DNA from 4 places in the Mesorhizobium oxytropidicola genome. Region 2 is predicted to be linked to each of the others. Evidence: predicted binding sites of a transcription regulator. Region 2 holds the regulator's gene; each other region holds the start of a gene.
The links. The regulator HrcA, encoded in region 2, represses chaperone genes, less so after heat shock. The targets are predictions, from matches to a motif close to GTTAGCACTCNCNNNNNGNGAGTGCTAAC.
Positions count from the first base shown of each region.

Region 1: groES (co-chaperone GroES) is a predicted target of HrcA. The motif match lies at 990-1,018, and genes of this name have one in related genera.
Region 3: groES (co-chaperone GroES) is a predicted target of HrcA. The motif match lies at 1,326-1,354, and genes of this name have one in related genera.
Region 4: AC0V8S_RS14420 (co-chaperone GroES) is a predicted target of HrcA. The motif match lies at 919-947, and genes of this name have one in related genera.

Region 1 is NZ_CM149692.1:5,447,968-5,450,166, forward strand. Features, by position in the region: gene AC0V8S_RS27385 (class I SAM-dependent methyltransferase) at 7-801, shown strand; gene groES (co-chaperone GroES) at 1,109-1,405, shown strand; gene groL (chaperonin GroEL) at 1,468-2,199, shown strand, end outside.
Region 2 is NZ_CM149692.1:879,358-881,556, forward strand. Features, by position in the region: gene rph (ribonuclease PH) at 1-231, opposite strand, end outside; gene hrcA (heat-inducible transcriptional repressor HrcA) at 389-1,471, shown strand; gene AC0V8S_RS04260 (hypothetical protein) at 1,495-1,692, shown strand; gene AC0V8S_RS04265 (PQQ-dependent sugar dehydrogenase) at 1,775-2,199, shown strand, end outside.
Region 3 is NZ_JBWBWK010000002.1:495,910-498,108, forward strand. Features, by position in the region: gene AC0V8S_RS37885 (hypothetical protein) at 23-214, shown strand; gene groES (co-chaperone GroES) at 1,408-1,704, shown strand; gene groL (chaperonin GroEL) at 1,770-2,199, shown strand, end outside.
Region 4 is NZ_CM149692.1:2,906,924-2,909,122, forward strand. Features, by position in the region: gene AC0V8S_RS14405 (DUF6500 family protein) at 1-167, shown strand, start outside; gene AC0V8S_RS14410 (DUF1488 family protein) at 235-501, opposite strand; gene AC0V8S_RS14415 (hypothetical protein) at 498-752, opposite strand; gene AC0V8S_RS14420 (co-chaperone GroES) at 1,000-1,335, shown strand; gene groL (chaperonin GroEL) at 1,427-2,199, shown strand, end outside.

The DNA.
Region 1 (2,199 bases), 2.6 Mb from region 2:
GTTTGAATGACAAATCATTGGGATAACTATCATCGGCACTGGAAGCTTTTGGACGCCCCGCTGCGGCCGACCGCGGAAACGGTCAGCATATTCGATCGCGAACTTGATCTCGGAAATGCCGATGTCCTTCTGCTCGGCGTGACGCCTGAACTGGCAGTCCTGGGCAGGTCGATGTTGGCGATCGATCAATCGGCAGCCATGATTTCCGGCGTATGGGCCGGCGACAACGCTTCGCGCAGGGCGATGGCGGGAAACTGGCTCAGCCTCCCCCTGGAGCGGGCAAGTTTCGATGCAATCATCGGCGACGGATGCCTCTCGGCGGTCGATTCCAGGGCCGCACGCCATGCACTGTTCGGCGAAATCGCAAGGGTGCTGAAACCCGGCAGGCGTGCGGCGATCCGCGTTTTTGCGCGGCCGGAAACGGCGGATGACCTGCACAGCATCGAAGCTTTGGTTCTGGCCGGCGGGGTCGAGAATTTTCACGCGCTCAAATGGCGCATCGCGATGGCCTGCACGACGGACGACGGCGATTTCACAATCAAAGTGCGAACGATCCGCGACACATTCGACAGCCTGTTCCCCGACCGCGAAGTTCTTGCCGCACGAACAGGATGGAGCATGACGTCGATCAACACAGTCGACGTTTATGCCGGCTCAGACATAAGCTACAGCTTCGCGACGCTGGCCATGCTGATCGACGAGGCGAGCACCTGGTTCGGCGACGTACGCGTCGTGCCGAGCGGCTCCTATCCCCTGGCGGAACGCTGCCCCCTACTGGTGCTTGGATCTCCCAATGCTTGATTTGGAGACTCGTGGGATCGGGCTGCCTTCGAAACATTGACTTCCGATTGACAGGGCGGCATTCGAGCAGCGTTCGACCGGCAGCCCCTATTTTGCGCAATCGCACAGCTGCACGAGAAAAATTTCCTGCGATTGCCCCTTCCCGCGCGCCTTGACTCTCGCAGGTCGGCGGCCTATTTCAGCGCCACGTTAGCACTCGCCCTCGGTGAGTGCTAACCACAGCTCCGGCGCCGCCGGGCGTTGTAGGTTGTCCGGTTTCACCGGACGGAGGAACTGTTTCTCACCGTTCTCATTCGAGGAAGAAAAAATGGCAAAGTCGAAGTTCCGCCCGCTTCATGACCGCGTGGTCGTTCGCCGGGTCGAATCCGAATCCAAGACCGCCGGCGGGATCATCATCCCGGATACGGCGAAGGAAAAGCCTCAGGAAGGCGAGATCATCGCCGTCGGCTCCGGCGCCCGCGACGAAAGCGGCAAGCTGGTCCCCCTGGACGTCAAGGCTGGCGACCGCATCCTGTTCGGCAAGTGGTCGGGCACCGAAGTCAAGCTCAATGGCGAAGACCTTCTGATCATGAAGGAATCCGACATTATGGGCATCATCGGCTGATCATCGGCCTCACCGTCAACTGAATTCCGGGCTTACCCCAAGCCCCTGCCAGGAGCTTAAAAATGGCTGCTAAAGACGTAAAATTCTCCCGTGATGCCCGCGAGCGCATGCTGCGCGGCGTCAACATCCTCGCCGACGCGGTGAAGGTGACCCTCGGCCCCAAGGGCCGCAACGTCGTCATCGACAAGTCGTTCGGCGCCCCGCGCATCACCAAGGACGGCGTCACCGTCGCCAAGGAAATCGAGCTTGAAGACAAGTTCGAGAACATGGGCGCGCAGATGGTCCGTGAAGTTGCTTCGAAGACCAACGACATCGCCGGCGACGGCACCACGACCGCGACCGTTCTGGCGCAGTCGATCGTCCAGGAAGGCCACAAGGCGGTTGCCGCCGGCATGAACCCGATGGACCTGAAGCGCGGTATCGACCTCGCCGTCAGCGAAGTCGTCACGGCGCTCGGCAAGGCTGCCAAGAAGATCAAGACCTCCGAGGAAGTTGCCCAGGTCGGCACGATCTCGGCCAATGGCGACGAGTCGGTCGGCAAGATGATCGCGGAAGCGATGCAGAAGGTCGGCAACGAAGGCGTCATCACGGTTGAGGAAGCCAAGACCGCCGAGACCGAACTCGAAGTCGTCGAAGGCATGCAGTTCGACCGCGGCTACCTCTCGCCCTACTTCGTCACCAACGCCGACAAGATGGTTGCCGATCTCGAGGACGCCTACATCCTGCTCCACGAGAAGAAGCTCTCCAACCTGCAGGCGATGCTGCCGGTTCTCGAGGCTGTCGTGCAGACCTCC
Region 2 (2,199 bases):
CTCGCGGCGCATGCGCTCGCCCGTCGAGCGCGGCAGCATGCCGTACTCCGCTGTCACCCAGCCCTTGCCGGAATTGCGCATCCAGCCCGGCACCTTCTCCTCGAGGCTTGCGGTGCACAGGACATGGGTGTCGCCGAACTTCACCAGGCACGAGCCTTCGGCGTGCTTGGAGACGCCGCGCTCGAAGGAGATGGCGCGCATTTCGTCGAATTGGCGTTTGGAGGGGCGCATTCAGGCTTCTTTCCAGTCATTTTTCGGAATCGTGGCCGGCTTTTAGACGTATGGGGGGCAGCGCGCAAAGGAAAACGGACCGGGCGATCTGATACAGAGACCGGGTTGCGCCCACCGTACCGAAGTCTATATCCTGAAGCAGGAGGTTTTTGGCCGAATGACCAAGGCAATCGATCCAGCTTCGCAGTCGCTTGCACTTCAATCCCTCGACATGCGCTCTCGCGACATCTTCCGGCGCATCGTCGATTCCTATCTGAGGGATGGCGAACCCGTGGGCTCGCGTAGCCTGTCGCGCATCCTGCCGTCCTCGTTGTCGCCGGCCACCATCCGCAATGTGATGAGCGACCTCGAGCATCTCGGGCTGATCTACGCGCCGCATATCTCGGCCGGACGGCTGCCGACGCAGGCGGGGCTGCGTTTCTTCGTCGATGCCTTCATGGAGCTTGGCGACCTCTCCGACGAGGAGCGCCGCACCATCGAGGCGCAGGTGCGGGCCTCCGGCTCGGGCGCGACGCTGGAGCACATGCTGACCGAGGCCAGCCAGATGCTGTCGGGCATGTCGCGCGGCGCCGGCCTGGTGCTGGCCGCCAAGAACGAGGTGGCGCTGAAGCATATCGAGTTCATCCAGCTGGAGCCGACCAAGGCGCTTGCCGTGCTGGTGTCGCAAAATGGCGATGTCGAAAACCGCGTCGTCGAACTGCCCGCCGGCATCACCGTCTCGCAGCTGCACGAGGCCTCGAATTTCCTCAACGCGCATATTCGCGGCCGCACACTGGCGGAAGCGCGCACCGAGATCGCCCGCATCAAGGAAGAGACGAGAGCCGCTCTGGACACGCTGTCGCAGGACCTCGTCGAGAAAGGCTTGGCGGTGTGGGCGGGCGCCGAAAGCGGCCTGCCGGCGCGGCTTATCGTGCGCGGCCGCGCCAATCTGCTCGAAAACGTCACCGCCCAGGCCGACATCGAATTGCTGCGGCATCTGTTCGAGGACATGGAGACGCAGGACGGGCTGATCCAGCTGCTCGATCTCGCCGAGCAGGGATCGGGCGTGCGCATCTTCATCGGCTCGGAAAACAAGCTGTTCTCGCTGTCGGGCTCGTCGCTGGTGGTCGCGCCCTATCGCGACAAGGATGCCCGCGTCGTCGGGGCGCTGGGCGTCATCGGCCCGACCCGGCTGAACTACGCCCGCATCGTGCCGATGGTCGATTATACGGCGCAGCTGATTTCCCGTATGCTCCGTTGAGCTGAAAACCGAGGAGAAAAAGAATGGCGCTCGAAGAACTCAAGGCCCGGATCAGCCTGCTGCTCGAGGAGATGGTCAACCAGCCGGAGGACCAGCACGAAATCCAGGAACAGCTGCGCGAAAAGCTGCAGGAAATGCGCGCCATGGGCCTGCCGCTGCCGGCCGATCTCGTCGCGCTGGAAAAACGTCTCGACGACGATTTCTTGGCTGCCGGGACATAGACAGGGAACCGCTTCCCTCGTCGTGTGGGGCGGAACCCAGGGACAAATCGGCCGTTTCCTTCGCGACCAGATGGAGGACAAAATGATCCGATTGGCCGGACTGGTGGTTCCAGCCCTTTTTATCACAAGCGCGGCATTCGCCCAGCAGGCGGACCAGCCGGTGCTGAAGGGCGCTGCCGCCTTTGGCGACTGGCGTGCCGACAGACCGGGCGTTCGGCGCCTGATCAAGCCGGAAGATTTGCCGAAGCCCTATCTCACCAAGTCGGCCTCGAACAGCGCCGGCCTTGCCGACATGCCGGCGGGCGCGAAACCGCAATTGCTGCCGGGTTTTTCGGCCGAGCTGATCGCATCCGGTATCGACAATCCGCGCGTCGTGCGCGTCGCACCGAACGGCGACCTGTTCGTTGCCGACAGCGAAGCCAACCAGATCCGCGTCTATAGCCTGGCCAAGGACAGCGCCAAGCCCGCCGAAGAAGGCATTTTTGCCGGCAATCTCAACCAGCCCTA
Region 3 (2,199 bases), on a different replicon from region 2:
GGGCGGCTACTGAGAGGGTCATATGACAAGCGATTTTTCCGCCGCCCGAGTGCATTTAGATCGAGCGTATCACTACCTTCGTGGCGATGATCCGATCAGCCGAAGGGGGCGCGAAGCCTTGGACCTGTTAATTGAGGCGGTTGCCGCCGAAGAGTTCAAGCAGCCACGCCAAAACGCGAAGGTGCTAACGTTTCCGATTGGGCGCCGCCTCTGAGGCGAGCTCCATGGCCTCCACTCTGAACCATGGTGAGCAAATTCTCCCAGAACGCAAAGAAGCCCGCCCCGGCATGAGCCGAGACGGGCAATAGAAATGGGAAGTCCCAAGCGCGCGTCCACGAAACAGCGCCGGCAGGTGAAATTCAGCAGAATGTCCATCCTGGCGCAACGTCATGTTCCCCGAACTGAGAAATTGACCGATGCCGTAAAAAAACTCGATTGCGATCCCTGTCTGCCTGTCTGGAGGAGGAACGGCGGTCGGTTGAATGGCGCGTGTATCTTGGCTCATTGACGAGAATTCTACGGATTGGCCTCCATCGTGTTTGTGCCGGCACCGTTGGCGTGGTCAGCCGCACCAGGCGTCGCAGGCGTGATGGCGGCCACAAGGAACTCGTCACAAGCTCCGCTCAGGCCGTGTAATCTCCTGCGTTCGAAGCGGAGCGCGGTCTTCAGGTGTACGAAGAGCATCTCGACTTTTTGCGTTCGTTGCGCGACCGTCCGAACATGGGCGTATCCGCTTTGACGGGCGTGTCGCGTGCCTCCTCGTGGACGCAGCGCAGCACATCGCGCACCGGCGTCTTTGGATAGCAGCGGCGCTTGAGTTTACACCTCTGGCAGCCTCGTTTGCTGGCCCGGGATCCGGTTTCCAACGCTGACACTGCGTGTGCGCGGGACCGCGAAGTTGCGACGATACTGCCTTGTCGGCGGGAAAGATGAACTTGTTCTGGACCGCATCGAAGATGAAGTCCGCGCGGCTGAAGGTTACGTCATCACGCTGGCTCTTGTCCCACACCGGAATGTGCGGCGCGATGTTCTGACCGACGAGCCATCCGAGGAACTTGCCGGTGCCCTATCCGCGCGCTCTTCGCCGAAAAAGCACACTGGGCGAACTGCCGTTCTGGCCCTTCCCCGCCGGCCACACCAGGCAGGCGCCGCAGGCGGAGATGTTTGAGCCGGTGGGGACGAGCGACTGGCAACAAAGATGCGGAAGAGCTTTCTCCTCACGTAAAGGGGGCGGCACTTCCGCGCCGATTCCGAAATCTTTTGCTCTTCGCCCGTCCCCTCTTCCGTCTTGACTAGTGCCAGCCGACGGCCTATCTCACCGCCATGTTAGCACTCGCCTCTGGTGAGTGCTAACAACTCTCCGGCGACGGAGAACCGTTCAACATCCGAACCAGGGACATCCAAAAAATGGCAAAGTCGAATTTCCGGCCGCTTCATGACCGCGTGGTCGTTCGTCGCGTCGAGTCCGAAGCGAAGACCGCCGGCGGGATCATCATCCCGGACACGGCAAAGGAAAAGCCGCAGGAAGGCGAGATCATCGCCGTCGGCTCCGGCGCCCGCGACGAAGCCGGCAAGCTCGTCCCGCTGGACGTCAAGGCCGGCGACCGCATCCTGTTCGGCAAGTGGTCGGGCACCGAAGTCAAGCTCAACGGCGAAGACCTTCTGGTCATGAAGGAAGCCGACATCATGGGCATCATCGGCTGACACGCCGCCGCCTTTCATCCGCACCATCCAATCTGAATTTCGGGCGAAATGCCCAGGAGTAAAAAATGGCTGTCAAAGACGTAAAATTCTCCCGTGATGCCCGCGAGCGCATGCTGCGCGGCATCAACATCCTCGCTGACGCGGTGAAGGTCACGCTCGGCCCCAAGGGCCGCAACGTCGTTATCGACAAGTCGTTCGGCGCGCCGCGCATCACCAAGGACGGCGTCACCGTCGCCAAGGAAATCGAACTTTCCGACAAGTTCGAGAACATGGGCGCGCAAATGATCCGCGAAGTCGCGTCCAAGACCAACGACATCGCCGGCGACGGCACCACGACCGCGACCGTTCTGGCGCAGTCGATCGTCCAGGAAGGCCACAAGGCGGTTGCCGCCGGCATGAACCCGATGGACCTGAAGCGCGGCATCGATCTGGCCGTGACCGAAGTCGTCGCTCACCTCGTCAAGAACGCCAAGAAGATCAAGACCTCGGAAGAAG
Region 4 (2,199 bases), 2.0 Mb from region 2:
AGAAAGGGCCCGCCGTCGGCGTGTCGTTCTACGCGTTTTTCGCCAACAGGAATGACGACCCCGAACTGCTGATGGAAGCAGCGGAATGGTGGATCAGAACCCACCGCCTCGATCATTTCGAAAAGGCCGCGAAGATACGCACGATGATCGAGGGCATCGAGGTTTAATCTTTGTTTCTATGCATGTCGTTGTCTCAAAACCGGGGTCACTTTTGAGCGACATGCATTGGGCTGATCAGCCGAAGTCGGCGGCCGTGAGCACATACATGCTCTTGCGGGTGCGGTCGTAGGCCTTCGACGCCACGCCGCGGATGACGCTGCTCTCGGTGTCGAATGTCGCGAGGTAACCTGCCTCGTTGGCCGCGGTTGCCGGCTGCATCCGGGTCATCGCGTCGGCGGCGACCGAGAAGGAAATCTGGAACATGCCGTCATGGCCGACGAAACGGATGCGCTTGCCGGCTTCGTCATAGCTGCGGCTGCGGTTGGGGAATGTCAGGCTCATGTCTTGACCTCCGTTGTGGCGGCCTTCTTGGTCGCCCGCTTCTTCTTCGGCGTCGGGTTCAAGGCTTCGGCGACACGGTCGGCCTCTTCCTTGGCCAGCCGCAAAATCCTGAGCTTCGCCGTTTTGATCTCCCTGGCCTTCGCTTCGGACATGTATTCGGCGGTTGCCTTGTTTTTCTCCGCCGTCTTCTTCTGCTTGTCGACGAAGCGGGCTTCAGCTTTTTCCATGATCGTCTGATTGCCGTCGGCCATCGAACAAATCTCCCTTGCGTTTGAAATCGTGAAAGTGAACTTGTCCGATAAATAGGCGCTTGATCGGCAAAATTCAATTTTTTGAATTATTTATGCCATTCGCGATATCACGAAATCGCCGGTCGAAATAATACTTTTCAATATTTCATCGGGTCCGCGAATAATTTTTGGCACTCCTATCTATCGAGTGCCAAAGCGCCTATATGGGGGAAGCGGCCGCCTAAGCTGGCCCCAGAAAGAAGTTTTCATGAAGTTTCGGCCACTCCACGACCGCGTCGTCATCCGGCGCGCCGAAGGCGATATCAAATCCAAGGGCGGCATCATCATTCCCGACAATGCCAAGGAAAAGCCGCAGCAAGGCGAAGTCATCGCCGTCGGTCCCGGCGCACGCGACGAAAACGGCGCGCTTGTGCCGCTTGACGTCAAGGCCGGCGACCTGATCCTGTTCGGCAAATGGTCGGGCACCGAGGTCAAGATCGACGGCGAGGACCTGCTGATCATGAAGGAAGCCGACATTATGGGTGTCATCGACAAGAGCGAGGCAGCCACCGAGAAGACTGTCGCCGCCAAGAAGGCTGCCTGATCAGCGCGCCGCGTGTCCTTCGGGACGCGCAAGGACGCTCAGAGATTGATCATGGAGGCTCTGCCTTCATCAACCGAACTGGATAAAAATCATGTCTGCCAAGGAAATCAAATTCGCCACCGACGCGCGTGACCGCATGCTGCGCGGCGTCGAGATCCTCACCAATGCGGTGAAGGTCACGCTCGGCCCCAAGGGCCGCAACGTCATCATCGACAAGGCCTATGGCGCGCCACGCATCACCAAGGACGGCGTCACCGTGGCCAAGGAAATCGAGCTTGCCGACAAGTTCGAGAACATGGGCGCGCAGATGGTGCGCGAAGTGGCCTCGAAGACCAACGACCTTGCCGGTGACGGCACCACCACCGCCACGGTGCTGGCCGCCTCGATCCTGCGCGAAGGCGCCAAGCTGGTTGCCGCCGGCATGAACCCGATGGACCTCAAGCGCGGCATCGACCAGGCGGTCGCCGCCGTCGTCGTCGAGATCAAGGCGAAGGCCAAGAAGGTCAAGTCGTCGGCCGAGATCGCCCAGGTCGGCACCATCGCCGCCAATGGCGACGCCACCGTCGGCGACATGATCGCCAAGGCGATGGACAAGGTCGGCAATGACGGCGTCATCACCGTCGAGGAAGCCAAGACCGCCGAAACCGAACTCGACGTCGTCGAAGGCATGCAGTTCGACCGCGGCTATCTCAGCCCGTATTTCGTCACCAATGCCGACAAGATGCGCGTCGAGCTGGAAGAGCCCTATGTGCTCATCCACGAGAAGAAGCTCGGCAATCTGCAGGCAATGCTGCCGATCCTCGAAGCGGTGGTGCAGAGCGGCAGGCCGCTGCTGATCATCTCGGAAGACGTCGAAGGCGAGGC